Regions from separate parts of the Aliiglaciecola sp. NS0011-25 genome, predicted to be linked through region 1. Evidence: predicted binding sites of a transcription regulator. Region 1 holds the regulator's gene; each other region holds the start of a gene.
What was found. The regulator ArgR, encoded in region 1, controls arginine synthesis, uptake and breakdown. The targets are predictions, from matches to a motif close to ANTGAATANNTATTCANT.
Positions count from the first base shown of each region.

Region 1 (7,922 bases):
TACTAGAGACAAACAGAATCTTGCCGCAGCTTGACCCATTGACAATGTAGCAGATCCGCCACCGGCTTTTGCTTCAACAACTTCAGTACCAGCGTTTTGAATGCGAGTAGTTAAACTTGCTATTTCATCATCGCTAAATGTCACACCTTCAACTTGTGAAAGTAGAGGTAAAATAGTTGTACCAGAGTGACCACCAATAACAGGAACGTGCACACTAGTAGAGCTCAAACCTTTCAATTCAGCTACAAAAGTTTCAGAACGGATAACATCAAGAGTAGTTACACCGAACAATTTGTTTTTGTTGTAAACACCCTTAGCTTTTAACGTTTCTGCAGCAATCGCAACAGTAGTGTTAACTGGGTTGGTAATAATACATGTACATGCATCAGGACAGTTATCCGCAATACCTTCAACTAGGTTCTTAACGATACCCGCATTGATATTGAACAAATCAGAACGATCCATACCTGGTTTACGAGGTACCCCTGCTGGGATCAAAACAATATCACAACCTTGTAACGCAGTTGCTAAATCATCTTTACCAAAACCTTCAACTTTTACGTCTGTAGGGATGTGGCTCAAATCAACTGCCACTCCTGGCACAACAGGTGCAACATCATATAAAGCTAACTCGGAACCAGCTGGTAACTGGGTTTTCAATAAAAGAGAAAGGGCCTGACCGATACCGCCTGCAGCACCTAATACCGCTACTTTCATAGTTGTCTCCTGTGGGACTATTAAATTGACGGCAAACCATAGAGTAAGCCGCATGAAAAAACAATTTATTGTGGTGAATGTTCACTATCTGTTTTGCAATATAACTCTTTTAGCCTAACATTCAGTTAGTTTTTAAGGCTTAACAGAATATATGGGTTAGATGCTACGAATTCAATACTTAGTAGTAACTCAAAACAGACACTTTAACTATATGATATTAATGCAAAGTATTTTGCTGCTTGTAAACAAGGCTACCTACCCTGTTTAGATTGTGTCAAACTATAGCAGTTAATAGCGAGGGTGGCATGTCTAATACAAAACAAGAAGAATTGGTCAAAGCATTTAAAGATATTTTAAAAACGGAAAGCTTTGGCTCTCAAGGTGAAATTGTTGATGCACTAACGGAACAAGGCTTTGGCAGTATTAGTCAATCCAAGGTTTCCCGTATGCTAAGTAAATTTGGCGCGGTACGCACCCGCAATGCGCGCGGTGACATGGTTTACTGTTTGCCACCAGAGATGGGAATGCCTACGGCAAAAAGCCCATTGCGTCAATTAGTATTAGATATTGTGCACAACAATGTCATGGTAATCATTCGTACCAGTCCAGGTGCAGCTCAACTCATCGCGCGCTTATTGGACTCCCTTAGTCAAAAGGATGGTGTATTAGGCACTATTGCTGGAGACGATACGATTTTTATCGCACCTGCTGACATCAGCAATATTGAAGAAACCCGTAAAAAAGTTGAAGCCCTATTTGAGAATGTTTAACGATTTTCACTCTAACAAATAGGCAGCTACCCGTTTCAACTGTAAATTAAAACGTGACATTACCCTTTAGAGATCCTTTCGTATAATTGTGAGTTGTTTAGCAATGATAACTATCGAGCATTTTCATCATCCTAAATTAGCCGTAAAATCTTGGCGAATTTGTAAACATAGCGCCGTAGCGGTGTTAGGCAAAAATGGTTCAGGGAAACAATTTGTCGACCAACTTCTGTTAGGAAAATTAAATAATGCCGAATACAGCAGCTTAAATTTACCCGCAAGGGATTTAGTTGCACTGGTGTCTTTTGAAACCTTGCAGGCCGTATATGAAAACGAATTAAAGATTGATGAAACCGATATCACCGATGAAATTGATTTTGGCACTCCGGCAAAAGACTTTTTACCTCAAGACAAACTTGACCACCCATTTATTGCCAGCTTCCACTTAGAACATCGCCTTGATACCGGTTTTCGACAGCTTAGTACTGGCGAGTCGCGCAAGCTGTTAATCTTAAAAGCGATATTATCTGGCGCTACCTATATTATTTTGGATAACCCATTTGATGATTTAGATCCATCATCAAGGGCGCAATTAAGTCAGGTGTTAAGTCAGCTAAAACACCAAGATATCACCTTGATTATATTACTCAGTAATCGTCAAGACATCCCAGACTGGATCACAACATTCGCGCTGGTAGAAAATAATAGTTTGCATGATTTGAGTGGATTATCAGTAAGTGATGCGCAAGCCACTATCGACACCATATTTGCTTTTGATGCACTAGATAAATCATTACTTGAGCGGATGATATCCGATAAACATAGCCACAATAAAAAACCGCTAGTGCGCATCAATAACGCAAATGTTATTTATACCGAAAATCATGCACTCAAAGCCGCCAATTTAAGTATTGATACGTTCCAGCACACAATCATTACCGGACCCAATGGATCCGGCAAATCAACATTACTGCAATTGGTTACCGGTGACTGTCCACAATGTTTCAGCAATGATGTCACTGTTATGGGCTATAGGCGCGGTACCGGTGAAACCATCTGGGATATCAAAAAACACCTAGGGATAGTTTCCCCTGATATCCACCGTTCGTATCGAGTAAGCTGCAATGCATTAACCGTGGTACTGTCAGGATTCATGGACTCCATTGGTTTGTATAAAGACGTCACTTCTAGCCAGAAACAACAAGCATTAGCATGGCTAGATTTGATTGGTCTTAGGCCACTGGCCAACAGTAGCTTCAAACAGCTTAGTTTTGGTGAACAGCGTTTGTTATTGATCGCGCGAGCCTTAGTTAAGTTCCCATCACTTTTAGTGTTAGACGAGCCCACACAAGGTTTAGATGAAATTAATCGGCGCTTGGTACTAGATGTGATTACAACTATTGCTAAAAAACAGTTGGCAACCATTCTCATGGTTAGCCATCGTGAAGATGAACGCTTGCCAATCTTTGCCCAGCACAAAGAATTGCAGGCTGGATAGTCGCAAGGGTTAACCTACAATATATAGGTTATTTCAACTCAACTTCGCGCCACACTAGGCGATGATCAGATGATGCTTGTCGTTCTTCAACTAATTCACTACCTGGCTCACTTTTACTGGGCCAGAATACCCCTGAGTCGAGTATTGAAAGGCCAGCTTTAGATGGCAGCACATAGTCAACAGTTAAGCCCCACTTTGCGGTATGATATTTGGCATTAGGGTTATTCAAGTTTGACTCTTTCGCACCAGCACTTTTGGGTAATTCGTGTTGAGCAACACGGGGATGAGCAAGTAAATCAGCCATCATAGTGCGTTCTCCATCGCCTTCATTTGCAGATGCATTCAAATCCCCTAATATAACAAAACGCTCGCCACTGAAGCCGCCTCTTTTGCCCTTATCATCATAGATATAGTCAGCTTTTGAACCGGCGTCTAAATAATCATTCCAAAATTGAATTTCATCATGATTTCGCAAACCATTACGATTTTCCGGCCCATCAAATACCGGAGGAGTTGGATGACTCGCAAGAACATGTACCGTCTTACCTTCTATGTTAATCGGAATATCCCAATGGGATTTAGACGATAAGCGTAAGATTTGAATCGCCTCAGGTGAATACCAAGCACTACCATCGGTGTTCTTAATTTTCCCTAAAGTGTTGTGAGGCATGTCTTTCCACAAGAACTTTTGGAAAGTTCGAGCGCCATGCAAATCAATGGGATAGCGGCTCAATAGCAACATCCCATATTGTCCAGGATAACGACCAAAACCAAAGGCATCACTACCTGAATTTTCTATTTTATCGTCGTTATTTAAGTCAACACCGCTAGCAACCCCTGTGTTGACCGGTGCATAGTAAAAATATGGGTAATCAATAGCCCGCTGTCCTTGCTGTGAAACCTGCAAATAATTGTTGATAAAAGCGTCAGGACCCAACGACGGATCGCTGCTGTAATCAAACTCATTTAGCAGAATAATATCAGGCCGAATTCGTTGAATAATCTGTGCAATATTTTTTATCTGTTGGTTATCGCCTGTGGCTAAATGCTTAAACAACAAAGTCGGATCATGCTGGTCTTGCTGCGCTTCTGTCCCTCGATAATTGTCCGCTTCCATACTGACATTAAAGGTTGCCACTCGAATTGTTGGTTGAGAATTAGCACAGCTAACTAATTGCATTGCGATTAGCACTCCTAAGATTATCGAAAAGAACTTCATTTTTTATCAACCCGCATATTAAATACCTCGAATCTATTAGTATATCTTACCTTCAAACACAAAAAAGCCGGTCATAAAGACCGGCTTTTAATCTAGTAGTTAATTACTTAGAACTTGTACTTAACACCAAAACGTACTTCCCAAAGAGAAGCGCCACGGTTAATACTTTGCGGTGAAGCATTGTACTCTTCGTAAACGTATTGGTTTTGGTCGTTAATACTTGCAGTAATAATATCATCAGCTGGGAAAGAACCTTCACGGAAAATGCCCCAATCGTCATTCAACATGTTACCCAAGTTTTCAATAACTACGAAAGCGCTGGCTTTATGATCTTCATAAAACGCAGGTAGTTCTTGTTCAACGCGAACGTCAAACTTCACCCACCAATCGGCTTTCACAGAGTTACGTCCCATGATACCGCCACGAGATAGACCTTCTGACGCAATAAAGTCATTGAAGGCAGCTAAATCAAAGTCATCACCATAAACTACGCTATCATCATTTTCCAATGGTACATAAATCAAACTTCTGTAGTCATTTGAATCAGCGAACATACTTGAAGAATTAGAATATGTATATGAAATTGGCGCACCTTCATTAGCAGTACCAAACAAGCTAAACTTGGTTGCGTAACCATCCATGAACTCTTGAGAATAACTCAAGTTCAATGTGAAACGGTGACGAACTTCGTAATCAGATGTAAATACACCAGGGTTGTTCAATGATGAGGTAGCAAGGTTACCGAAGTTAGAACCTGCTGTAGAGCTCGTCATTGGACTCACATCTGTAGAACGAGTATATGCATATGCAAAACTTGCATCTAAACCGAAATCGAACTCTTTGCTTACCGCTAAAGACACAACTTTAGATTCGCCGTCTGATCCGTCTACATTAGTCAGCATTAAGTCATATCCTTCGAAACGACCATTTGAGGCATATAGTGGACGACCATCAGGAGCAACTTCACCAGATTCAGTCAAAGAAAGATCCGTTACAATCGGTGAATCTTTTTTCTTGGTATACATTACATCAGCTGTGAATACATAGTCATTGTCAGTGATATACGTACCACCGATTGCAAATTTCCACTCATGGGGAATTTTGAAATCAGGGTCAGTTGCATTCACACCACCATCACCCGTTTCGATAGATGTATTGGCAACGGCGTCGTACATAGCTTGAGGAATGTCATAAATTGGACGACCTTGACCTGTCAATGCAGTATTAAACAATGTATCAAAGTTTTCAATTTCACTCTCACGCACACCAATGTTAGTTACACCATCATTTGAATAGGCATTTGAGATCCAAACGTTAGGGTTACCACCAGAATAACGGCCAACACCACCACGTACTTCTAGGTTGTCTGCAACACTCCAGTTAAATCCAATACGAGGCTGAATCAAATCAAGACCATCAACAGTTCCGGTATTAGCAAAACCATAACGAGATTGGAAGTTTTGGTTCAATGTAGGAGTATCATCTGTGCTGTATTTGTCGTAACGCAAACCAATCATCATTTGAACATCATCAGTCAAATCGAAATCATCTTGAATGTACAAAGTAGTAGTCGTGTTTGCGAACGATGCACCGGCATCAGCAGGGTTGTTAGTACCAGCAGAGTTGTTGTAATAAATACGGTTCACAATACCAGCTTCAAAATCTGCAATAGAGTCAAAGCGATATTCACCAACGGTGTGCTGCATAAACAAGTTGAATACGTCTAGTTTTTCGTATTCGATACCAGCCATAATTTTATGGTCTTCATAATAATAAGTACCAGTAAACTTGAAGGTATCTGTATCGTAGTTGAGTTCGTTAGATTGACGAGAGTCATCAGGACCAATATAAATAGTACCATCAGCAGTACTTATTTGTGCTTCAGCAAAACCTGATGCAGCATCCAATGAATTCTGGCGATTTTTAAGTTTTGAAGAACCAATACGTAATTCTGTACTGAAGTTTTCAGTCCAGTCAGAATAAACTGATGCAACCACACTTGTTAACTCAGCGCCACGCTCATAGAAGTGATTTGACAAAGATAAAGTACTTGAACCACCATCAGACTGACTTAAGCTGAAACCATCGTTCCAGTTATAAACCAATGAGGCACGGTGATCGTCATTAATATTCCAATCTATTTTAGCTAAGATTTTTTCGTCTTCAATTGGCGCACTACCAGGAGTTCCGCCAACATCGTAACCATAAACACTTTGTGCAATAGAAGTAACTTGGTCTATTTCATCTTGTGTTATACGTGAACCTAAAGCGTCATAGCTGTATAACTGAACACCTTCAACTTTCTCGTAAGAACCGAAGAAGAACAAAGTGTCTTTGATTAGTGGCAGGCCAACGTTGAAACCATAACGTTTTTCGGTGTAGTTACCATTGTCTTGTTCTTGACCTTCAACTGAATCACCTTTGAACGAATCACTAGTGAAATCGAAGAATACACTACCGTGAACTTCATTCGTACCAGACTTAGTAACCGCATTAATGTTACACGCTGTAAAGCCACCGTATTGAACATCAAAAGGCGCTAATTCAACCGTAACTTGCTCAATAGCATCGAAAGAAAAAGGCATTCTTTCAGTTGGGTAACCATTGCTGTTCAAACCGAAGTTATCGTTCATGCGAACGCCGTCTAAGGTTAAACTGTTGTAACGAGGGCTTGCACCAGCACACTGTACTGCGTCATTGAAACCTTCATCAATATAAATACGCGGGTCAGCACGAATAACATCATTAATGTCACGATTGATTGACGGTGCGTTTTCCAAGTCAGCTAAGTTAAAGTTAGCTGAAGGGCCTGTGCCACCGAACTCAGAAACACTGACTGAAGAAGCAGTAACAACAATGCTTTCTAATTGCTGGTCATCTTCTAGAGATAAATTGATACCATATAATTCACCAAGACTAAGGTAAACATCGTTTATTGTCGTGTCTTGATAAACATTAGAATCGACAATGATGTTGTAAGGTCCACCAACGCGTAAACCTTTAGTGCTGAACTGGCCAGAACTGTTTACTTGTACTTGCTTAGTAGTACCAGAAGGCACGTGAATGATTGTAATCGTTGTTCCAGTCGCAGGTGCCCCAGCTGGAGTAAGTATTTTACCAGTTATACCTGACGAAGTTTCCTGAGCCATTGCTGCTGTTGACATGCCAACAGACATAGCCACTGCAATCGCAATACGATTCAGTTTGGTTTTTTTAAACATTGTGTTTTCCTAAGTAGTGTGTGTTCTTTTCTGCCCATCCAGTTTTCATTCACAGTCTTGTTGCGCTGCGTCATGAAACTTTAGATGCTTAAGTTTCAAATCGGGCGTATTGTATCAGGTCAATTATTACACTTTTATGACTAAGGTGTCAGCAATAAAATTTAATTCTAAAATTAACCCCAAAGCCACACCGTTATAACCTTTCATTTACTTTCTTGACCACTTGGTCAATCCAATTTATAGTATAAAACAATAAAATCTAGACTAAACAGTCACATACAAATCAGACCATTTAGTCTAGGACTAATTTATACTTAATTTTTGAGCAAATTAGTATAATTTTTTTTATTCAGACTGACTTTTTTTGCGATGACTGGTATCTTTTGCCAAGTTTTTTATTGATTCAGGGTCGAAATGGCTTCTCCACTTATTATCGCGATTGCTGGTGCTTCAGGTTCTGGTAAATCTTTGTTTACAGAAAATCTACTAAATGAATTTGC
Region 1 is NZ_BAABWR010000003.1:253,012-260,933, forward strand. It holds gene mdh (malate dehydrogenase) at 1-717, opposite strand, end outside; gene argR (transcriptional regulator ArgR) at 1,023-1,487, shown strand; gene ABWV72_RS04215 (ATP-binding cassette domain-containing protein) at 1,591-2,982, shown strand; gene ABWV72_RS04220 (endonuclease/exonuclease/phosphatase family protein) at 3,011-4,162, opposite strand; gene ABWV72_RS04225 (TonB-dependent receptor) at 4,309-7,422, opposite strand; gene udk (uridine kinase) at 7,837-7,922, shown strand, end outside.

Region 2 (7,922 bases), on a different contig from region 1:
CACTTATGGGTTCCCTGCTGATTTAACCAATGATGTAGCCCGTGAAAAAGGTTTTACTATCGATCAAGATGGTTTTGATCAAGCGATGGCGCAACAACGGGAACGTGCTCAGCAAGCGAGCAACTTCGGTAAAGATTACAATGAAGCGATTCATGCTAAATCAAGCAGTGAATTTGTTGGTTACGAATTAGAAGCTGATCGCGCTGAGGTTGTCGAGTTATTCAATGACAAAGGCGCTGTCACTGAAATCAAAGCTGGTGATTCTGGTATTGTAGTGCTTTCAAAAACGCCATTCTACGCGGAATCTGGTGGTCAGGTCGGGGATACTGGATTACTCAAAGGTGACTCTGCAGAATTTAACGTGTTAGACACCGTTAAGCTAAATGATGCTGTTGCTCACAAAGGTATCGCGAATAAAGATATTAAAATTGGCGATGTTGTTGATGCTCAAGTTGAAGCTCAACGTCGCTCAGCAATTAAGTTAAACCACAGTGCTACTCACTTAATGCATGCGGCGTTAAAAACTATCTTAGGTGAGCATGTTAACCAGAAAGGTTCATTGGTGGACGCAGAGCGTTTACGTTTCGATTTTTCTCATTTTGAAGCGGTTACGCCTCAGCAAATTTTGGAAATCGAGTCACTCGTCAATCAGCACATTCGTTTGAATCATCGTCTAGATACTAAACTAATGGGCTTAGAAGAAGCTAAAAATGCCGGTGCTATGGCGTTGTTTGGTGAAAAATACGACGAAAACGTGCGCGTAGTATCGATGGGACCGTTTTCATTGGAACTTTGTGGTGGTACTCATGTCAACCAAACAGGCGACATTGGATTATTTAAAATAGTCAGCGAAAGTGGCATTGCATCTGGCGTACGACGAATAGAAGCGATTACTGGTCAAGCAGCATTACAATATGTGCAAGATCAATCGAAATTAATTAGCAGCATCTCTGGTCTATTAAAGTCAGAGGCTGCGAATTTAGAAAATAGAATCGTTGCTGTAGTTGATCACACCAAAGAGTTGGAGAAGGAATTATCTAAGCTTAAGCAGAAAATGGCTGCTCAAGCTGGAACTGATTTGGCGTCTAAGACTACTGATGTAAAGGGGGTGAAAGTACTTTCGACTAAAGTTGAAGGTGTAGAATCTAAAACTTTACGTACAATGGTCGATGACTTAAAGAACCAAATCGGCAGTGGTGTCATTGTTTTAGGTTTACCAGCAGATAACAAAGTGAGTGTTATTGTTGGTGTGACTAAAGATCTAGTTGGCAAAGTTAAAGCCGGTGAATTAGTTAATTATGTAGCCAGTCAAGTAGGCGGTAAAGGCGGCGGGAGACCCGATATGGCGCAAGCCGGAGGGAGTCAACCTGAAAACCTTGATGCCGCTATTAACTCTGTACATAGTTGGTTAGAAGAGCGCTTATAAGTGTTAATTAGTGAGTTTTTGTAAGTGACGACAAAAACATGGAATGCTAATTGTGTATTTTTCTGGAGTTAACTGGTAAATACGCTAATTTTAATTAGGGAATATTGTGGAATAACGCAAAAGGAGCAATAGAATGCTAATTTTAACCCGTCGTGTAGGTGAGACCTTGATGGTAGGTGATGAAGTCACCGTAACTGTATTGGGTGTTAAAGGGAATCAGGTAAGAATAGGGGTTAACGCCCCCAAAGAAGTATCTGTGCATCGAGAAGAAATTTATATGCGCATTCAAGCAGAAAAAAATGGAACTGCGAGTGAACGTTCCGGCAATTCGAGCGAAGATGTAGAATAAAGTAAAGTGAAAAACCTAAGAAGGCTGGTTAACCAGCCTTTTTTTTTATTTTATTTTTAATAATTGTTTTAACTATCTCGAAAATATAAGCATATCAATTCGTACAAAATACCATCATATTATTGCAGTTTTACGCTGATCGTCTAAAATCCCAGCATACAGGTAGTAAAGTGTAAAAAAAGGTTTGACTTCCTTTTGTGATTCAGTAAACTTCGCTCCCACATTTGGAGAGGTGGCCGAGTGGCTGAAGGCGCTCCCCTGCTAAGGGAGTATAGGGTTTGTAGCCCTATCGAGGGTTCGAATCCCTCCTTCTCCGCCATTCCTTTTTATCGGGAATGGAACAAATGTCTTTTACGCGTGTGTAGCTCAGCTGGATAGAGTACCTGGCTACGAACCAGGCGGTCGGAGGTTCGAATCCTTCCACACGCGCCATATTGAATCGAAGCTCCGCAGGAGGTTCGACAAAATCGTCAGGAACGATTTTGAACGTGCGAAGCGCGGCCCCGAAGGGGTGGAAGGCAGGATGCCTGAAATCATCCTTCCACACGCGCCATATTTGAATCGAAGCTCCGTAGGAAATTCGATAAAACTGTTAAAGACTAGATGTAGAATTTGACAGTTGTAAGTACAGAGTAAGTTAAATACCACGCGTGTGTAGCTCAGCTGGATAGAGTACCTGGCTACGAACCAGGCGGTCGGAGGTTCGAATCCTTCCACACGCGCCATACTTGAATCGAAGCTCCGCAGGAGGTTCGACAAAATCGTCAGGAACGATTTTGAACGTGCGCAGCACGGCCCCGAAGGGGTGTAAGGCAGGATGCCTGAAATCATCCTTCCACACGCGCCATATTTGAATCGAAGCTCCGCAGGAGGTTCGAAAATCAAAACTACGATTTTGTGCTTGAATAGCGTTTTGCTAAAGAACGTATCTCGAGAAGTTAGAAATATAAAATCGACGTAAATGATTTGAAGTATAAGCAATAAAAAAACCGCTTTTATAAGCGGTTTTTTTATGCCCGAAGTTAAATTAAATATTTATAAGTAATTACCAATAAGTAATATTAATCTAAACGTGACGATTGGTATGATAGCGCTGCTTTGCATTAAATTAACTTTATAGCTAACGCTAAAAGTATTCGAACAGATTTACAGTATAAAGTGGCTAAATGATTGGTGGAGACGCCTAATCAGCGACTTGAGTGGGTAAAAATTCAAAATAGTTGAATAAGTACCCTAAAAATACAGTTTGCTTTGTGGATTTTGGTTGAGTTTTCAATGCTTAAGTGATACTTATCGATACCTAAACTAATAACAGTGTGAATTATATGCAAACGTCCATTTCTGAATTACTAATTGAAGCTGCCAACCTAATGGTAGTGGGTATGGTTGTGGTGTTTGTTTTCCTTACACTACTAATCGGCGCAGTAAACTTAATTGCTGCAATTAACCGAAGATTTCCTGAAGAAGTTGTCCCTGCGCATCCTGCTAGGACACAAAGGAAAGTGTCTAATGACAAATCAAATTCTTCCGTGCCTATTGCGGCAATAACCGCCGCAGTTCACCAATATCGAAAAAATAGATAGTCTAAATAAATCGATTTTTTAGGAGTTTCCATGAGCAACCCCCTTAAAATAACTGAATTGGTACTGCGTGATGCGCACCAATCTTTATTAGCCACTAGAATGCGATTGGATGATATGTTACCCATCGCAGCGAAATTAGATAAAGTTGGCTTTTGGTCAATGGAATCTTGGGGAGGCGCTACATTCGACTCTTGCATTCGTTATCTTGGCGAAGATCCTTGGGATCGTATCCGTGAATTAAAAAAGGCCATGCCTAATACACCTCAGCAGATGTTGCTAAGAGGGCAGAATCTTTTGGGGTATCGTCACTACGCAGATGATGTAGTTGAAAAGTTTGTAGAAAGAGCGCATACCAATGGCGTTGATGTGTTTCGTATTTTCGATGCAATGAATGACACTCGAAATCTGGAAACAGCGATTAAATCTGTGGTTTCTGTAGGCGCACATGCCCAAGGCACGATTTCCTATACAGTAAGTCCAGTGCATACCCTAGAGCGTTGGCTAGACATGGCTAAGTCCTTAGAGGATATGGGCATACATTCTTTGTGTATCAAAGATATGGCAGGGTTGTTGAAACCTTACGAATGTGAAGAACTAATTACTCGCTTGAAAGAAATTATAAGTGTGCCTATTGCCATGCAATGTCATGCAACCACTGGACTAAGCACCGCAACTTATCAAAAAGCCATTGATGCGGGTATTGATATGGTTGATTGCGCGGTATCATCTATGAGTATGACGTACGGGCACAGTGCAACTGAAACCATTATGTCGATTGTGGAAGGTACTGACCGAGATACCGGCTTAGATTTGCATCTGATGGCTGAAATCGCGAGTTACTTCAGAGAAGTGCGTAAAAAATACGCTAAATTTGAAGGTAGCTTGAAGGGCGTTGATGCACGAATATTAATTGCTCAAGTGCCTGGTGGAATGTTGACGAATATGGAAAACCAACTTCGTGAACAAGGTGCAGAAGATAAAATGGATGAAGTACTCAAAGAAATTCCTAAAGTAAGGGAAGATCTTGGTTTTATTCCATTAGTGACTCCAACTTCGCAAATCGTTGGTTCTCAATCTGTATTAAATGTGCTGACCGGAGAACGATATAAGAGCATCACTAAGGAAACTGCAGGTGTTCTTAAAGGTGAGTATGGCGCAACCGCAGCGCCAGTGAATGCAGAATTACAAGCTAGAGTATTAGATGGCCAAGAACCTATTACTTGTCGACCAGCTGATCTGATTGAACCTGAATTAGCTGCCTTAACCACAGAATTGACTGAAATTGCGCAACAGCAAAATATTAAGTTGGCTGAGGAAAAAGTGGATGACGTATTAACCTATGCATTATTCCCGCAAATCGGCTTAAAGTTTTTGCAAAATAGAGGGAATCCTGACGCATTTGAACCTGCTCCTACAGGCGAGACTGAAGCAAAACCTGCAACTTCGTCAGCTGCATCTTCGCCAGCCCAAGGTAAAGCAGAAAGTTATTCTGTGCGTGTTGATGGCAAGTCTTATGAAGTGGAGGTTGCCCCAAGTGGTCAACTTTCTTCAGTTAAAAGCACTGAAGCGGCGACGCCAACTGCCACCCCATCTTCTGACGAAGGTGTTGAATTAAACGCGCCATTGGCGGGTAATATATTCAAAATCTTAGTTCGCGAAGGAGACGAAGTGAGCGAAGGTGATGTCGTCATCATCATGGAAGCGATGAAAATGGAAACAGAAATACGTGCTATCGAAAGCGGTATCGTGACTGATGTACTTGTATCAGAAGGCGATGCAGTTCAATCAGGTCAAGCTTTATTGAGTTTAGGATAATTTCATGGAGAAGTTAGAAATCCTATGGCAAAGCACCGCGCTGGCACACTTCCAGGCTGGTCAAGTGATCATGATGGTTGTTGGCCTGTTGCTACTATATTTGGCCATCGTTAAGAAATTTGAACCGCTATTATTGTTGCCCATTGGTTTTGGTGCGTTATTGACCAATATTCCATTGGCTGGTTTTAGCGAAATGGGTGGTTTACTGCATTACATTTATGCCGTTGGAATTGATACAGGGGTGTTCCCTCTGCTCATTTTCATGGGGGTAGGTGCAATGACTGATTTCAGCGCGCTTATTGCTAACCCACGGATGTTGTTGCTTGGCGCCGCTGCACAGTTCGGTATATTTGCCACCTTGTTAGGGGCGATTTTGCTGAACTTTGTTCCAGGTCTTGAATTTACCTTAAAAGATGCTGCAGCGATTGCCATAATCGGTGGCGCGGATGGCCCAACGGCAATTTTCTTAGCATCGAAATTAGCCCCTGAATTATTAGGCACTATCGCTGTTGCTGCTTATTCTTACATGGCATTGGTACCTATTATTCAGCCACCAATAATGAAAGCGTTAACGACCCCTGAAGAACGAAAAATTCAAATGGGTCAGTTGCGTATAGTGTCTAAACGAGAAAAAATCGTTTTTCCATTAGCTGTGTTGCTAATGACTATCCTGTTTTTGCCGACGGCAACGCCGCTAGTAGGTATGTTTTGTTTGGGTAACTTAATGAAAGAGTGTGGTGTGGTGGATCGTTTGAGCAATACTGCGCAAAACGAGCTTATTAATATCGTCACTATCTTCTTAGGTTTGGCTGTTGGTTCGAAGTTGTCTGCTGATAAATTTTTGAAAGCAGAAACATTGGGTATACTTGCATTGGGTGCTGTGGCATTTGCTATAGGAACAGCCACAGGCGTTCTAATGGCGAAACTGATGAATAAGTATAGCAAAGCAGATATCAATCCTTTAATCGGCGCAGCCGGCGTGTCAGCCGTTCCTATGGCCGCAAGGGTAGTAAACAAAGTTGGGTTGCAAGCCAACCCCCATAACTTCTTACTGATGCATGCAATGGGACCTAATGTGGCAGGAGTATTGGGCTCAGCAGTAGCGGCCGGTATCTTGTTAGCCTTAGTGGGTTAGATTATCGCTTCAGCGAGAAAGTAAAAAGTTAAAACAAACCCGTTGAGGTTCACTCTCTCCGGGTTTTTTTATGTTCAAATTAATTTGGGGTAATAAGTGATAGGTGGGATTTAACTAACTTTTCGGTGTACTCACTTTTTGGCCAATTGAATACCACGTCAGTTTTACCTGTCTCCACTAAGTTTCCGTTTTGCAGAATTAATACCCGATCACTGATGTGCCTGATAATCCCTAAATTATGAGAAATAAATATAAATCCTAAACCAAGGTCCTTTTGTAGTTTCATAATCAAGTTTATGGTCTGCGAGCGAACCGAGGGATCTAATGCAGCAAAAGGTTCATCAGCAACAATAACTTGTGGATCGAGAATAAGCGCTTTGGCTAAGGCTAAACGTTGTCGTTGACCATCAGATAACATGTGTCGATAAAAAAACATGTGATCGGGCAACAACCCTACTAATTTTAAGGTTTGCTCTATTTTCTTTAACCGTTCAGTTGAACTTAATTGGGTGTTAAGGATTAAAGGGCCTTCCAAAATTTTGGCGATATTAATACCAGGATTTAGCGACTCATTACTGTGTTGAAATATCATTCGAATATTAAGACAGCGTTGTCGTAAATTATGTGGCGATAACTTTTGACCATTTAAAAATATATTACCTCCAGTTGGTATCTCAGCGCCAACCAAAAGTTTTCCTAACAAGGATTTTCCGGAGCCATTTTCCCCCAAAATTGCTAAGGTTTCGCCACTGTTCAATTCGAAACTCACTTTACTTAGCGTGAATCCAGAGCGCTTCTTAAACAGACTCCTAGTCGGTTTTTGGGTGTATTCGAGGTTTTCAACCTTTAATAAAGCCGTCATTCTTTTTCTCGTATTAAGGGAAAGTGGCAACTATAGAAATGATCTTGTACATATCTAAGTTCAGGCACCTTAACACATTCCCTTTGTGCACGAGGGCAGCGAGGACCCAGTCGGCAGCCGATGGGTAAATGTTGCAGTGTGGGAATGGTGCCATCGAGGGTGGATAGCGGCGATTTAGGCGGCAAATCCTTCCTGAAACTTGGGGCACTGTCTAATAGCGCTTTGGTATAAGGGTGCAACGGGCGTTTACGTAGTTGCGCCATTTTTCCATCTTCTACCGTTTGACCACAATATAAAACGGTCATCTTGTTTGCCATACTCGATATTGCGATCAAATCGTGGCTAACAAATAAAATGCTCAAATTACGTGTCTTATTAAGTTGCGACAACAGTTTTAATATCTGTATTTTGGTCGTAATCTCCATGCCACGGGTTGGATCGTCGGCAATCAACAGTTGCGGTGAAGATACCAAAGCACATGCGATTAAAAATTTCTGACCAATATCATCGGCAATTTGATTGGGGTAGGCTTGTAAATACTTTTTATGATCTTTAATACCGACTTTGTGTAATAGTTTGATGGCAATCTGAAGTCGTTGTTTGCTCCTTTGCCAAAACCATTTCCCTTTCAAAATATGTCCAGGAATACTTTCCATTAACTGCTCACCAAGGGTGGATGAGGGGTCTAATGATGCAATCGGATTTTGAAAAATAACGGCAATTTCACTGCGCATTATTTTGCGTCGTTCGGC
Region 2 is NZ_BAABWR010000016.1:80,566-88,487, forward strand. It holds gene alaS (alanine--tRNA ligase) at 1-1,426, shown strand, start outside; gene csrA (carbon storage regulator CsrA) at 1,560-1,775, shown strand; tRNA gene ABWV72_RS14740 (tRNA-Ser) at 2,002-2,094, shown strand; tRNA gene ABWV72_RS14745 (tRNA-Arg) at 2,131-2,207, shown strand; tRNA gene ABWV72_RS14750 (tRNA-Arg) at 2,424-2,500, shown strand; gene ABWV72_RS14755 (OadG family protein) at 3,101-3,358, shown strand; gene oadA (sodium-extruding oxaloacetate decarboxylase subunit alpha) at 3,389-5,173, shown strand; gene ABWV72_RS14765 (sodium ion-translocating decarboxylase subunit beta) at 5,178-6,308, shown strand; gene ABWV72_RS14770 (ATP-binding cassette domain-containing protein) at 6,388-7,170, opposite strand; gene ABWV72_RS14775 (peptide ABC transporter ATP-binding protein) at 7,167-7,922, opposite strand, start outside.
Region 2: ABWV72_RS14755 (OadG family protein) is a predicted target of ArgR. The motif match lies at 2,974-2,991, and genes of this name have one in related genera.

Region 3 (7,922 bases), on a different contig from region 1:
GCTGCCAATACACCGTTTTTGCGATGGACGTTTCGCTCATAAAATCTTCCTCAAAAGCGCTGAGTTTGGCTTTTAAAACATAAATTGAAGTGAAAATAAGAACACAATTGTGAGTATGAAGAACCCAAACAATATGTAGTTAATGGGATCGATACGACCCGGCACGCGATACCATCCCTGCTCTTTCTCGTCGAGCCCTTCGCGCGCAAAATACTCTTGCTGCCCTTTAATGGTGTAGGCGTTGTAGTCGCTTTGTACTCCATCAATAAGGCGGCTTGCAATGATAGACACCACAATGTTGGCGCTTGCGCCTATGATGCAGTACCAAGGCCATGCAATATCAGTGTTTAGTGCAACTAATGTCACTACGATAAAACCGCTTATCGTGCCGACAATAAGTCCGTTTTCAGTGGTTTGTTTAGAGAAAAAGCCCAAAAAGAACATCCCCATTTGCGCGCCAACAAAATACGAGCCTACTTTGGAAAGGATTTCTAAAATTGACCCTTCACTGTACAGGTGGTAACCAATGGCCGGAAAGATGATAAGGACTGCAAATAATAAGGTGAAGAAACGTGAAGCTTTAAGGTAATGAGCTTCAGAGGCGTCTTTTTTAAAGTACTTTCTGTAAAAATCGATTGTCGCAACCGTAGACAGGGAATTAAACGACGAATCTAAACTCGACATGGAAGCGGCCATTACCGCGGCGGCGATTATCCCCATTAGCCCGGGTAAACCGTAGTCAGCAGCAAACTCTAAAATAATAGTATTGCTGTTATCAAACTCTTTACCTTGATAAAAGTCATAGAACAAGACACCAAGAACGATAAAAAAGAAGTAGATAAAAAACGCGCAAAAGCCCATTAGCAAGTAAGACTTTTTGGCATCTCCGATGTTCTTCGCTGCCAATGTGCGCTGCACCATCATTTGATTAGTACCGTAAACCGTGATGTGATAGAGCGTCATGGCGATAATACCACTCCAGACCGTGGTCTCTTCGGTAAAATCGAAGTCCCAGTTAAGGGGGTTGAGCTTGCCCTGAGCTTTAAGCTCGGTCATTGATGAAGAAAGCGTAGTGTCACCGCTTTCCAACAGGGCGTACATGATAATACCAGCCCCCACGAATAAAATGATTGACTGAATAACATCAGTCCAAATAACCGCGGTAATCCCCCCCATCATGGTATAGATAAGCGCTATCGCAGTAACAATCACAATAGACCACATAACAGGCACACCGGTTATAAAAGACAACACAAGAGACGTAGCATAGAGAATGGCTGCTGAGCTCATAACTTGGCTTAGTATAAAAATACTCGACACCATGGCTCGGGCGCGTTTCCCGAATCTTCGTTCTTGATAGTCGTAGATTGACGCCACGCCTGCGTTATAAAAGAAAGGAAAGAAAAAGATAATGACGGCCATAATAACCAGCGGATAATTTAGGTGCAGCGCTATCACTGACAAACCTTCTGAATAGGCCCACGCAGGAGCCCCCAGAAAGGTCATGGCACTGACGTATGTGGCAATAACCGAAATACCTATTGCCCACCACGGGGTTTGCTTTTGCCCGAGATAAAAATCGTCGGAATTTTTTATATTTTTACCTATTACTAAACCAAGTAGAAGGTTCGCAATGATGTATCCGCCTAGGATAGACCAGTTTAAAACGCCAAAATTTTCAGTCATATTCTTTACTCTGTCTGCTTGATGAGCGCGCTTTTTATTTACAACAATGCTCAACCTAATACATAATGACTTCGAAGTCATTAATTATTTCAATCGATATTTGACAAATTCTTAAACAAAGAAGGTGCGAGACATGAATTTTAGTAGCGAAAAAGCCATTGTTAGGTCCTACCAAGCAGCCTTTGACGAAAGTCAGGTCAGTGATGTAAAAGAAGTAATTGAATCTTATATCACTGATAATGCTAAAGTTTATGCTTGGTACCCGTTTGATATCTGCACTACGCCAGCGCAATTAGTAGAAAGATTGTGGGTCCCCTTAAAGCAGAGCTTTACACGTATGAAGCGCCGTGAAGATGTATTTATGGCGGGTGACAACTGTGTCGGCGATGGTAAATGGGTAATGTCTATGGGCCACTTTGCTGGACTCTTTGACGCCCCTTTTCTTAATATAAGAAGCACCGGAAAACTGGCTTTTTTACGCTACGCAGAGTTTTTCGAAATATCAGGTAATAAGATAGTAAGTCACGCCATTTTCTTCGATTTAATAGCGTTAATGCAGCAGGTTGGACTTAATCCTTTGCCGGTTGAGACTGGTCATAGTTTTGTTTATCCGGGCCCATGTGACCATAATGGATTGCTATTTGAAGACCAAGATCCTGCTGAGTCTAAAAAGACCTTAGAACTTGTCGAAGAGATGGTGAAAGATCTCGATTCACTGAATAAATCGGGCAACGACAATTGTCCACCAGAGCTTTTAGCCAAGTGCTGGAGCGAAGACATGGTCTGGTATGGTCCAGCGGGGATAGGCGCAACTTACACCATAGAGCGCTACCAACAGCAACACATGTTTCCATTTCGCAAGGGATTGAAAGATAAGGTTTTTAATGGTCATGTGGCGCGTTTTAGTGAAGGCGGTTTTGCGTGTTTCTTTGGATGGCCAAATTTATCTAACACGGCTGGCGGAGGCTTGTTTGGTATGCCAGCTTCGAGTATTCGCGCTGATATGCGGGTGGTTGATGTGTATTACCGCAAAGGCGATAAGCTATTGGAAAATTGGGTGTTAATGGATGTGCCTTACTGGCTAAAACAACAAGGTTTGGATATTTTGGCGCGCACAACTACATACAGCTAGGCGCAAGTTTACACCACGTAAAAATATCAACTAAGAGTACATAAGTTGTCTCATTCATTTTAGTGCCAATCCAGTATAGAAGACTTCTGTGTCGGGTTGGCTTTGAGCAAACTATATTGCCCTTTGTCGGTTTAATAAACTTTCTTCCTACGCCTCATCACAGGGTGTAAATTACTCCAACACCATCTCTGATTAGACCAGTCACAATGACTCGAAGTCAAAAAAATTACTTCGAAATCATAACAGAAACCAAATCACCAACATAATAAAACACTATAAATATCAACAATTTAAAACCCTTATTCAGTTTTTTATGAAAACTAAAGATTCATAATACAACAAGTTATTAAGATTTTTATTGACTTCGAAGTTATTAGAGTTGTATGTTTATTAAGCCAAAAATAAAACAAACTAATATTGCGTGGCGAGAATTGGCGTTATATATGGTTTAAAAAGCGCAGTGCATTAACGGTTACTGCAGATAAGGTTTTAATAATCCGGGAACTATCACGATGAAAAGAGATAAACGAACGAACCATACAACATACCTCTCCCGTGCCATTCAAAGTGCACTTCTAATTGGTGTTAGTTTTTGCACAAACGCCCAGCAAGAAACCTCTGATAGCGAAGTAAATTCAGCGGGTGTTGAGCGCATTCAGGTAACGGCTAACAGGCAGTCTCAGGATTTACAGGAGGTTTCGTCTTCAGTAAGTGCCTTAAGCGCAGACGACATAGTTCGTAATGGCATTGAAGATATAAGTGGCCTTGAAAATGTCGTTCCAGGATTGAGAATAGGTAGTTCCGGTGGTGAAGTTCGCCCCGCTATGCGTGGTGCACGTACCAACGAAGTAGGTGTGGCAGGAACCGGTATTGCAGAACAAGTCGTTGGTATATTTCAAGATGGTATTTACGTGCCAACCACTACGGGTGGATTAGGGGCGTATGTTGATGTTGAGCGTATAGAAGTATTGCGAGGGCCACAAGGGACCTTATACGGAAGAAATACGTTCGCGGGCAGTATTAACGTGATCTCAAAACAGCCTGAACTAGGTTATACAAGTGGCTCAGCTAAACTAACCCATGGTAGCTTTGACCGTTCAGCCTATGAAGCCATATTAAACTTACCACTTAGCGATAAAGCGGCAACGCGGTTTGTAATGAGTCATGACCGACACGACGGCATGATTGAAAATCATTTTCTTCGAGGCTCTTCGGATGATTTACGTGAAAAGAATCAATTCTATTTGCGCAACACCACAAAGTACGAGTTCTCAGATGATTTTACAGCCCTTTTTCGCATTGATTACAGCAAGAAAGATGCTAACTCAGAAGCAATTTGGGGCTACCAACAAACAGCCGGTTACCAAATATCTGAAACCGAGCCAGGCTCTGGTATTTATAACCCGAATGCCATTGTATCATCTGGGCATATTTATCAGCCAGCTGACGCTGAGCGAGATGATGAAGGCCCTTACGATGTTTATAGAAATGCGGTGTCTTTTGATAATCAAGAAACGTGGTCGGCAACCCTTACCCTTGATTGGGCTATGGACTGGGCCAACGCGAAGTGGACCACCAACTATTCAGAGCTATCTGGTGAGCAGTTTTTCGATAACGATTACAGCGACGGAGGGGTAGATTTTGTTGGTGGCTTTGGGCGCCAAGATGACCAAAAAGCGTTTTCTACTGAATTGCAGTTGGCATCAGTGGAAAGTGATAGCCCCTTTTCATGGATAACGGGCGTGTATTTGTTCTCACAAGAAGCTGACTGGGAATGGTTGTGGCCTGAAGATACAACAGGCAATGGTGAACCTGATTCAATCACGGTTCCTTCGTGGGGTAACCCAAACTACGATCCGCACGAGGTAGATTCTATTGCTGTATTTGGTCAAGCGCGTTATCAACTTAACGATAGCAACCGCATGTTAGTAGGGCTTCGCTACAATAAAGACGAGAAAACCTTTACGGGTGATTCAATTCCAGATTGGGATGACTCTGCAGTATTGTGGAAATTAGCTTACGAGTTTGATGTTGCCAAAGACGTAATGGTTTACGCCAGCGCTGCGACTGGTTATCGCACAGGTGGAGCGAACGATGAGCGCGTAGTTGATCGTGGAGCTGACGCCTTGTACGACAACGAAGAAGTTATTTCTTATGAAATCGGTTTAAAGAGTTTTTTGTTGGACAACACACTGCGCTTTAACGTGTCGGCATTTGCTAACCAATACGATGATGTAAAAGCACAGCTTTTTGCTGTTTCATGTAACGACACAACTACGGATCTTACCGTTGCCCAGTGCGTATCTACAGGGGTAAGTACTACCTTTGAATATTATGAAAACGGTGGTCAGGTTGACACCTATGGCCTAGAAGCTGATTTGGAATGGCGTCCACTTAGCGAACTAACCCTGAATGCAACGCTTGCGCTACTTAATGCCGAGTTTGCTGATGATTTTGCGGTAGGAAATTCACAGCTACAACCGCTACTAGGATTAGGAAATATTGATGGTCGTCAAGATATCAATGGCCCTAATAGTCAGTTTAGCTTTGCAGGTTACTCCCCAGCCATGTCGCCAGATTATACTTTGGGGTTGAGTGCACGTTATGAATATGCTCTGCAAAATGGTGGCTATCTAACGCCTTACCTACATGTGAACTTTGTTGATGAACATTACGCGTTCGACATTAACATTCCAGAGACAAAAGTTGATGCTCACGCCATGGTGACAGCTCGCATCTCGTGGGAATTAAACGAAAACTTGAACATCGACTTTTTTGCGAACAATTTAACTGACGAACAAGTGTTAACTCGTGCGGTAGTTCAGTCGCAAGTTCTGAATGGTCTACCAATCAACTCAGTTCAAGCAAACTGGAATAATCCACGTACATACGGTGTCAGCTTACAATACAAGTTTGACTAATATTAGGCGCGCTGCGCTTATTTAAATAACTATTGAAGCTGGGTAATCGCATGAGTGATTTACCCAGCTTTCGTTCTTGTACTTATACATTTAAAACGACCTAACAGTATTCTTGCTTGGCGGTCATTAAACGAAATTTTTACTTTTCAGGAGATGTTAGATGAAAGGTTCTCGTCCAGAACAAGGTATCCTTACAAAAGACAACGATTTATCTAAAACACAAGACACCATAGATACTATAGATGCCATGGTAGAAGGGTTGAATGATCATGATATTGACAATATGGGTCGTTTTTTCAGTGAGAGTTTTCGCTGGATGGGAAACGCGGGATGTGGATTTAAGCAAGGGTTGAAAGAGTTTCAAGACAATTGGCAGCGCCCCTTTCAAGCCGCTTTTTCTGACAAAGTATGCATTGACGAAGCCCGTGTTACCCAAGGAGAGTGGTGTGCTGCTTTTGGCCGTCAAGAAGCCGTACATACTGGAACATTCATGGGAATTGAGCCTACAGGAAAGCGGGTGGAGATTCGCTATATGGATTTTTGGAAAGTGGTTGACGGCAAAATTGTAGATAACTGGGTGAATGTTGATTTTCCGTATATTATGCAGCAATTAGGTGTTGACCCTTTCAATGGTCACGGTTGGGAAAACCGTGATGCGGCGAAAATGCCTGTGCAAAACGGCGAATAAAACCTATCTGTAGCAATGCCCGCTAAAGTGCAATACTTGTAGCGGGTGAACTTTTATCATCTTCGTGTATAGGCACACTTTGCTCAATCATATTCAATCCCATCCCCTAAATTTCAGCTGCCCAATAACGACTATTTAAACCCTGCAATTGTCACAGCGAACGCATTCGGCACATGCCGCGGAATGTGGCATAACCTACGAATACCAGCATGACAACCGATGACATTACTGCCTCATCCAATACGTTAGCTCATTTATTCTAAGTGAGAAATAAAGCTAATTATGGACCGAAAAAATGTCAGAAAGACACTCGGTTGTAATTGACAAAGGGAGCCATACCGCCCAGATAATGGGCAAAAAATTGTTGACTAAAATGTTGAGGAACGAAAACAGCCAACTGTTTTTGTCTTTATTAATTAGTTTATTAGAGAGCAACTAACCGACAATGCTAACTTTTCAATACCATGAGTTGGTGTCCACCTTTTAAATTCAACAAAACCATGCTTCTTGTATAAGTTAATTGCAGGTAAGTTAACAACAGCTGTTTCTACTTTTGCTATAGAAAAATTAAAAGTGTCAAAAACATGGTTTATTAATTTGCTTGCGATACCTTTTCTAAAATAATTTGGGTCGACAGTTAAACTATTAATTTCTAAGTGTTCACCTTTTAGATCAATTTCTATAACTCCAGCAAGACACTTATTTTCAATAAAGCCATAAAATTGTGTTTTTGAGTTCTCTATATCTTTAGACCTCCGTAATAGAGGAGGAAAATTGATAGTCCCAATAAGTTGAGCCTCAATTTTATAAGAATTTTGAAAAACTGTAAAAATCTGAGCTGCAACTTCTTTAGTCGTATTATTAAGCTTTTTTATCATACTACGCCTAGACTCAAAATTTACTTTACTCCTGGTGTTACCCACTAAAATTGGACATCCTAATTATGCGTGTCCGTTTTTAAACCCTTTGTTATACGAAATAATTTTCGCAGGCTTGAAGTAATTTGAGCTTTAAATCAATATTTTCGCCAAATGTTGTAACAGGTATTAAATATTCAGAATTTCCAATAATCACGTAAGCAGAAATCTTTTTTCTATCTACCAGCTTCTGTAATATTCGTTTGGCGTTTTCACCACGCATATAGTATGTGGTGTTATATTCATTTTCATTAGCTTCAAGCAATGAGCCATCCACTTTTAATTCGACGGGGATATCAATTTTTTCACCTAAAAAACCTACTACATCTGCTGGTCGGTAAATTGACAAATTAAATTGTAAAACGTATTCGCTGGTTTTTAAATTTATAGACCTTAGATGTTCATTTAACTCGTGCTCTTTACTCGAATAGATAAACGCTATCGAATATCCAACTGTTTCGTGTTCAGTGATATCTAGACTATCTGTCGAGAGAATGCTGCACATTGTCCCTGCCTCAATGAACGTCCAGGTTTTATTCTGAGCATTAACATGGACACAAAGTAACAATCCCAAAATT
Region 3 is NZ_BAABWR010000032.1:23,795-31,716, forward strand. It holds gene ABWV72_RS20025 (ester cyclase) at 1-40, opposite strand, end outside; gene ABWV72_RS20030 (sodium:solute symporter family protein) at 73-1,686, opposite strand; gene ABWV72_RS20035 (ester cyclase) at 1,820-2,818, shown strand; gene ABWV72_RS20040 (TonB-dependent receptor) at 3,331-5,739, shown strand; gene ABWV72_RS20045 (ester cyclase) at 5,900-6,427, shown strand; gene ABWV72_RS20050 (GNAT family N-acetyltransferase) at 6,844-7,305, opposite strand; gene ABWV72_RS20055 (hypothetical protein) at 7,397-7,922, opposite strand, start outside.
Region 3: ABWV72_RS20035 (ester cyclase) is a predicted target of ArgR. The motif match lies at 1,751-1,768, and genes of this name have one in related genera.

Region 4 (7,922 bases), on a different contig from region 1:
TGTGCATAGTTGCAGCCTATCTCGATTTGGTAAAAGGGCCTGCAACGCATAATGATTACAGGCGGTTAAATAACTTATATGCTTAAGCCAGGGCTTAAGGTTCCAGGCAGAGTTACCTGCTCCAATTCCACAGAAGCCACAGGGAAGGCACAATAGTCAGCGGCATAATATGCGCTAGCACGGTGATTACCGCTTTCCCCAATTCCGCCAAATGGCGCGGCACTGCTTGCACCGGTAATCGGTCTATTCCAATTTACAATACCTGCACGTATGCGTTTGAAAAAGTGCTGATAGTCCGCTTCACTGTCGCCGATGAAACCTGCACTTAATCCGAATTTGGTGTTATTTGCTGACGCAATTGCTTGGTCAAAATCGTCATATCGAATTACTTTCAAAAGAGGTCCGAAATGTTCTTCATCAGGCATCTCATCAAACATAGAAGTAACATCGAGAATCCCCGGTGTGACGAAGCCTGTTGCTGTATCCATATGCTTTAGTTTGACTAATTCAGTTGCACCTAAATCAACTAATTGTTGCTGTGCTTTAACCATTCCAGCGGCCGCATTAGCAGAAATCATTGCGCCCATAAATGGCTGTATTTCGGCATCATAATGGTCAACTTTGATGTTTTTGGTAACCTCAATTAGCTTGGCTAGAATTGCGTCGCCCTGTTCACCGTTTTGAATAAACAACCGACGGGCGCAGGTACAACGTTGTCCAGACGTGACAAATGCCGATTGAACAATGTCGTGGACTACAGCGTTAATGTCTTTTGCATCTTTTACGATAAGGGGGTTATTACCACCCATCTCTAAGGCTAATATTTTACCCGGGTGACCTGCAAATTGTTCATGTAAAATTTTGCCAGTACGCGAACTTCCAGTGAAAAACAGGCCATCAATATCAGCATGGCTTGCTAATGCTTTACCGGTTTCTACTTCGCCTTGTACTAAATTCAAAACCCCTGCAGGTAAACCCGCTTGCTGCCAGAGTTTCACCATTTTCTGAGCCACCAAAGGGGTCAGATCACTAGGTTTGAATACTATGCTATTACCGGCAATGAGCGCAGGAACTATATGTCCATTAGGAAGGTGGCCTGGGAAATTATACGGACCAAAAACTGCTACTACACCATGGGGTTTGTGGCGAATAAACGCCTTGCCCACAGGCATTGGATTTTCAACTGTACCCGTGCGATCTTGATACGCTCGTTCTGATATCGCAATTTTGCCAACCATCGCACCTACCTCAGTCGCCGTTTCCCATAACGGTTTTCCCGTTTCTTGAGCAATGGTTAATGCTAAGTCTTGTTTGTTTTCAGTAAGTAGTTCTGCATACCGTTTAACAATTTCCAGACGGCCCTCAAGGGGTAAATCACTCCAGCTTAAAAACGCGTTTCGGGCAGCTTTTACTGCCGCGTCTATTTGTTGCGGCGAAGCAGATTTTGCTTGCCAAATAATGGTGTTTTTAGCGGGATCAATTGATTCAATATCGTGACCTTCACCTAGGTGCCACTCACCTGCAATATAGTGGGCTTGTGTCGTCATACATAATTCCTATGGCTGGGTTATTAAATTATTTTGGTTGGCGCATATCGTATAGGGTCATTTTCAGCGACCATTAACGCTGCAGCGCTTTCGGGAGAGATATACGCAAAGTTGTTGTCGTTATCTACATAGACTTCCGTGGTAATTGCTCTAAAGTCTTTTACCTTAGTATTAATTACGTAGCATAAAGCGCCGTCAGCGGCTTTTTGCTGGTCAATTTTAATCGGCAGCTTACGACTAGCTTGGGCGGTTCTAATGTGTTGGATATTGGCTTCTACTGTTGGGCCACCATCAAAAATGTCCACATAGCCACGGCTAATAAACCCTTCTTGTTGCAAAAGCTGTAAAGCAGGACGAGTTTTTTCATGAACTTGACCGATAACCGCTTGCGCCGCTTTGCTCAACAAACTGACATAAATTGGGTATTTGGGCATTAATTCGGCAATGAAGACTTTGTCTCCAATGCCGGTTAAATAATCCGCAGTGGGGAAGTCCATTGAAAAGAAATGTTCTTCCAGCCATTGCCAAAATGGAGAGGTGCCGTTTTCATCACTTACTCCACGCATTTCAGCAATTACTGTTTCTGAAAACCGAGTTTGATGCTCTAACATAAATAAAAATCGAAATTTTGACAGCAATCGACCATTACTGCCTTTACGAGCATTTTCTTTGAGAAACAAAGTGCATATTTCAGACACACCTGTGTAGTCGTTACAAAGCGTCAAAATATCCACAGTGTTGTGGATTTTAAGCTCACGAGAAGCATGCACTACTTTGCCACAATGATAGTGGTAAAAAGAGTCTTCTAGGCCGACTGTCGCAGCAATGCCACTGGTACCGACTACTTCATTTGTATCGGTATCTTCCATGACGAATAAATAGCTTTGATTAGCGGGTTTATCGACTTTCTCTCGAAAAGCAATTTCAGATTGTTCTATTTTGCGTCGTAACAAAGCCTCGTTTACAGGCAGTGATGTAAAACCAATACCTGACTCAACAGCAATATCATACAAGGCATCATAATCATTTAACGCAATAGGACGGATCACTTTCATAATAGCGTGCTCACTTTACTGGTTGCGTTTTAGCTTAGCTATTTACAACATGCTCAATGGCACGTTCAAAACGCGCTAAACCTTCGGCGATATCTTCATCAGGGATTACTAATGAAGGTGCAAATCGCACAACATTTGCGCCAGCAACTAGGCACATCATATTGTTAGCAGCAGAAGCCACTAAAAAGTCTCTTGCTTTACCGTGATATTGTTCATTCAGGGCACAACCAATTAATAAACCTTGGCCGCGAATTTCACTGAATACATTGAACTTTTGATTAATTTTTTCTAAACCATCGCGGAATAGTTTTTCTTTACGCTTAACGTCTTGCAGAACCGCTGGCGTGTTAACAATGTCTAAAACTTTTTCTGCAACTGCGCAAGCTAATGGGTTACCACCGTAAGTACTTCCGTGTGTGCCGACTTTCAAGCTAGCCGCTATTTCAGAGGTGGTTAGCATTGCACCGATTGGGAAACCGCCGCCTAATGATTTTGCCGTCGTGAGGATGTCAGGGACGACGTTTAAGCCCATATATGCGTATAAATGTCCTGTACGGCCAACGCCCGATTGCACTTCATCAAAAATAAGTAATGCGTTGTGTTCAGAACATAAAGCCCGCACGCCTTCTACAAATTCTTGGCTAGAACTGATTACTCCACCTTCACCTTGCAAAGGTTCCATAATCACGGCGCAGGTTTTATCCGAGATAATGTCTTTAAGTGCATCAAGGTTGTTGAAATCCACATGCTCAACAGCACCTGGTTTAGGACCAAAACCATCAGAATAAGCTGATTGACCGCCAACAGTTACGGTGAAAAATGTACGTCCGTGAAAACCCTGATTAAAAGCGATGATTTGATTTTTGTCTTCACCAAAATGCTCTAGTGCGTAGCGTCTAGCTAGTTTCAGTGCAGCCTCGTTTGCTTCTGCACCTGAATTTGCAAAGTAAACTTTATCAGCGAAGGTAGCGTGAGTTAATTTTTTACCTAAGCGAAGAGCCGGCTCATTGGTGAATACGTTACTGACATGCCACAATTTTTCGCCTTGTTCTTTCAAGGTGGCGACTAAATCAGGATGGCAATGGCCTAATACGTTCACAGCGATACCACCGGCAAAGTCTATGTATTCTTTTCCTTCCTGATCCCAAACTCGAGATCCTTGACCTTTTACAGGAACAATTGCCGCTGGGTTGTAATTGGGAACCATAACTTCGTCAAACGTTGCGCGTGTTACTTGCATTATTTACCTCACTTAAAATTCTGGACGTCTATTTTCACTTGTGATTAATACTGGGTTGGTCACCAAAAAATACTTGCCGAACGACCAATTTGGACTGCGCATTGTGTCAGATTTTATTCAATCTGTCTCTAGGGTAAACGCCGAAAACCCTTAAATTTAAAGGGATGCGGCTAATTTTGCAGGAATAGTGAATAACTATTTAAACTAAGCAATCTGCTGTTTATGCATAAAATTGTGCTACGCCATACAATTTTATGCATCTCTAAAATTGTCTATGGATAGCCGCTTTTGAGGCTGAACTGTTTTGATTAAATTTACTTACAGCGAAATTAGATTCTAACTAGAATTGAGAGTTTATCTAATTCACAAGATCATAAAGCAATCATGATAGTTGCATGAATATGTAAAAAAAATTTTAAAAATTATGGGGATAAACGAATTTACTGAGACGTTTTGATTATTTTTCATCCAAAATTATATCAAAATCTCGCAAATTAGTTTTCTTCAATTCGCCCAAAGCACCTTTAGGAAAGCAAAATTGACGTAGATATATTTTTGCTTCGTCTAAGGAAATCAACTTATTCGATTTAAGAGTTCGATATCGATTGTAGGCTTCACCTTGGGCTAGTACTTTACCAAATGGAGACATTTCGCCTATTTCTTTGTAGTTAGCAAATTCGTTCATGGCTTCAACAAAAACCAGTCGTTTGAATGGCATCCGCGAAATGAGCTCTGTGCTTAGTGAATAACCATAGGTAGTTAACGCATTGAGTAAAAACGTTTCTGAAGGTACAACTTCCCCCAACGCAAAATGTTCATCTCTCTTGCGCTCATTTTGCGCTTCGAGTACCGCTTCTCTGTGCACCTGCTCAAATAATTTAAAAAATAGGCGCACTATTACTATTTTACCGAAGTCATGGAATAACCCCAGTAGAAAGGCATTATAACTATCTAGTTTATTCAATTGCGCTAACTTTTTACATGACATCGCTGTACCAATAGACGCATCCATCATTTGCACTTTGATTTTTGGAAAAGGATCGGTAATTTGCGGTAAACAACGTCGAAATGCTATGGAAGGGATCAGCATCTTAATATTCTCAACGCCTAGATAGCTTAACGCGGTTTTTAAACTTTCAACTACAACTACTTTGCCATTTGAGTCTACTCTACGATATTTAGGGGTATTGATAAGCCTAATCAATTCATCATAAAGCCAAGGCATTCCAGCCGCTATAGGTTCAATTTTGCTGATGGAAGTTGATTTGGCCGCCAGCGAATCAAGTAGTGCGGGCAGGTTGTGGTCAAAGCCTAACACTTCGTTGAATAGTTTATCAGTATCTTCGAGTTGAGCTTCTAAGCGCTTGATAACCTCATTATGAACCATGTTTTGGATATCTTGCACATAGTTAGTGTGAGAACGTCGATTGAGCTCTTTATCATGTCTAGCTTGTTTCTCAACTTGCAGCAGTGTGCGCTGAGCTTCACTATTCGCGGGCAATTCAACATCCTTTGTTTCTGTACCTGCTCCCATATGCTGCTGGGCTAATTTTAGGCTAATAGTCAGGTAATCAAAGCGTAGGTTGATTTCGTTTTTTAATGCCAAAAGTTCGCTCATTGATTCTTCTTATTGCCGTTGAATTAGGTTTGGGATGTACTATTGTAAATTAGCAGACTTGTAGAGTTGAAAAAACACTTTAAATAGTTTCGTTTGTAGCTAACCACCATCTATCGGCAATCTTAACAAAATTACTTAATAATTTATGCCCTACTTTAGTTAAAAGTGACTCAGGGTGGAACTGCATGCCCATTAATGGCCAAATTTTGTGCTCTATCGCCATAGGTTCGAACTGGCTAAATTCTTCACACCAAGCGGTAATATCAAACTCTTTCGGTAATGAATCGCAATTCAGTATCAAAGAATGATAACGAGTGGCAATAAATGGGTCTTCAATATTTTCGAAAAGGGGGGTTGAGTTATGGCGAATACTGGAGGTTTTACCGTGCATTATGTGTTCGGCCACTTCCACTTTTGCACCGAATATTTGTCCGATTGCTTGATGTCCTAAACAAACCCCAAGAATAGGGATCTTGCCTGCAAAAGTGCGAATAGCTTCTAGTGTGACTCCCGCTTCATTGGGCGTGCAAGGCCCAGGGGAGAAAACCAAATATTGCGGTGCAAGTTGGGCAATTTGCTCACAGGTTATCTGGTCATTTCTCACTACCTGCACTTCGACATTCAATTCTCGGAAGTAACGAGCAAGGTTATGAGTAAAAGAATCATAGTTATCGATCAACAATAGCATGACAATTTACTTTCCAAAAAAGGATTACCCGCAGAACCGTAACTTTCCAAAAATGTTTTCCTAATCAGCGCTAAGGCTTTGGTATAAATCCAACTGCTTGGTAAACTTTTTGAATCATTACAGAGGCACGAGCACTGGCTTTTTCAGCTCCATCTCGCATAACCGTATTCAAATAGTCTTGGTCTGAACGTATTTCGTGGAACTTAGCTTGAATAGGTTCTAGCAACGCAACAACCGCATCGGCCACATCACCTTTTAAATGACCATACATTTTGTCCTCGTATTCAGGTACTAAGCTATCAATGCTTTTACCTGTTGCACAGGACAATAACGATAATAAATTGGAAACCCCAGGTTTTTCCTGTTTGTCGAAATAAATGCGCGCCTGCTCATCTGAATCCGTTACTGCACGCTTAATTTTCTTACTAATCTTTTTAGTATCTTCTAATAAGCCAACAAAGTTATTAGGATTCGAATCAGATTTCGACATCTTACTGCTTGGATCCTGAAGACTCATTATGCGGGCACCAAACTCAGGGATAAATGGGTCTGGGATCGTAAACACGTCGCCATATAAGTTGTTGAAACGTGTGGCCACATCGCGGGTAAGTTCTAAATGTTGCTTTTGATCATCACCTACAGGTACTTTATTTGGCTGGTACAATAAAATATCAGCAGCCATAAGAGCAGGGTAGGTCAATAAGCCAGCGTTAACGTTAGCCACATTTTTAGCTGATTTATCTTTGAATTGAGTCATCCTGTTCAATTCACCCATTTGCGTATAGCAATTAAGCACCCAAGCCAATTGCGCGTGCTCTGGCACATGGGACTGCATGAAAATGGTACTCTGACTTGGATCTATTCCACAAGCTAAGTATAAAGATAAACCGTCTAAACAAGCGTTGTAGAGGGCTTTAGGATCTTGACGCACTGTAATTGCATGCATATCGACAATCATATACAAACAATCATTATCTTGTTGCATATCGACCCATTGGCGCAATGCGCCCATATAGTTTCCTATAGTCAGTTGTCCAGACGGCTGACAACCACTTAATACAATTGGTTTACTCATATTATAAAATTATCTTCTTAAAGGTTAGAAACACGCTTAAGCCATATTCACTTTGCTTAATTCTGCGCGCATTTGGTCTATGACGTGTTTGTAATCTGGCTGATTAAATATGGCTGAGCCAGCAACAAAAGTATCGGCCCCTGCTTCAGCGATGCTGCGAATATTATCGACTTTTACGCCGCCGTCAATTTGAATTCGAATTTGTTTACCCGATGCTTGTACCCTTTGTTTAACAGATCTGATTTTATCCAGTGTTTGCGGTATGAACTGTTGTCCGCCAAATCCAGGGTTAACTGACATCATTAGAATGAAGTCTAGTTTATCTATTATATGGTCAAGACAATTTAACGGCGTCGCCGGGTTCAGCACTAATCCAACCTCACAGCCACTTTCGATAACTAATTGCACACTTCTATCTAAATGCTTTGTTGCTTCAGGGTGGAAACTGATTCGATTTGCGCCAGCTTTGGCGAAGTCTTCAATCATCTGATCAACAGGCTCTACCATTAAATGCACATCAATCGGCTTTGTTACGCCGTGTTTCACCAATGACTCACACACTAACGGACCTACCGTTAAGTTTGGAACGTAATGGTTATCCATCACATCGAAGTGGACTAGATCTGCACCAGCTTCTATCACACTATCCACTTCGTTTCCTAAACAAGCAAAATTAGCGGAAAGGATAGAAGGAGCAAT
Region 4 is NZ_BAABWR010000010.1:74,101-82,022, reverse strand. It holds gene ABWV72_RS10410 (DUF1338 domain-containing protein) at 1-7, opposite strand, end outside; gene astD (succinylglutamate-semialdehyde dehydrogenase) at 75-1,547, opposite strand; gene astA (arginine N-succinyltransferase) at 1,571-2,602, opposite strand; gene ABWV72_RS10395 (aspartate aminotransferase family protein) at 2,637-3,842, opposite strand; gene ABWV72_RS10390 (HDOD domain-containing protein) at 4,300-5,460, opposite strand; gene ABWV72_RS10385 (anthranilate synthase component II) at 5,540-6,148, opposite strand; gene trpS (tryptophan--tRNA ligase) at 6,219-7,223, opposite strand; gene rpe (ribulose-phosphate 3-epimerase) at 7,260-7,922, opposite strand, start outside.
Region 4: ABWV72_RS10395 (aspartate aminotransferase family protein) is a predicted target of ArgR. The motif match lies at 4,029-4,046, and genes of this name have one in related genera.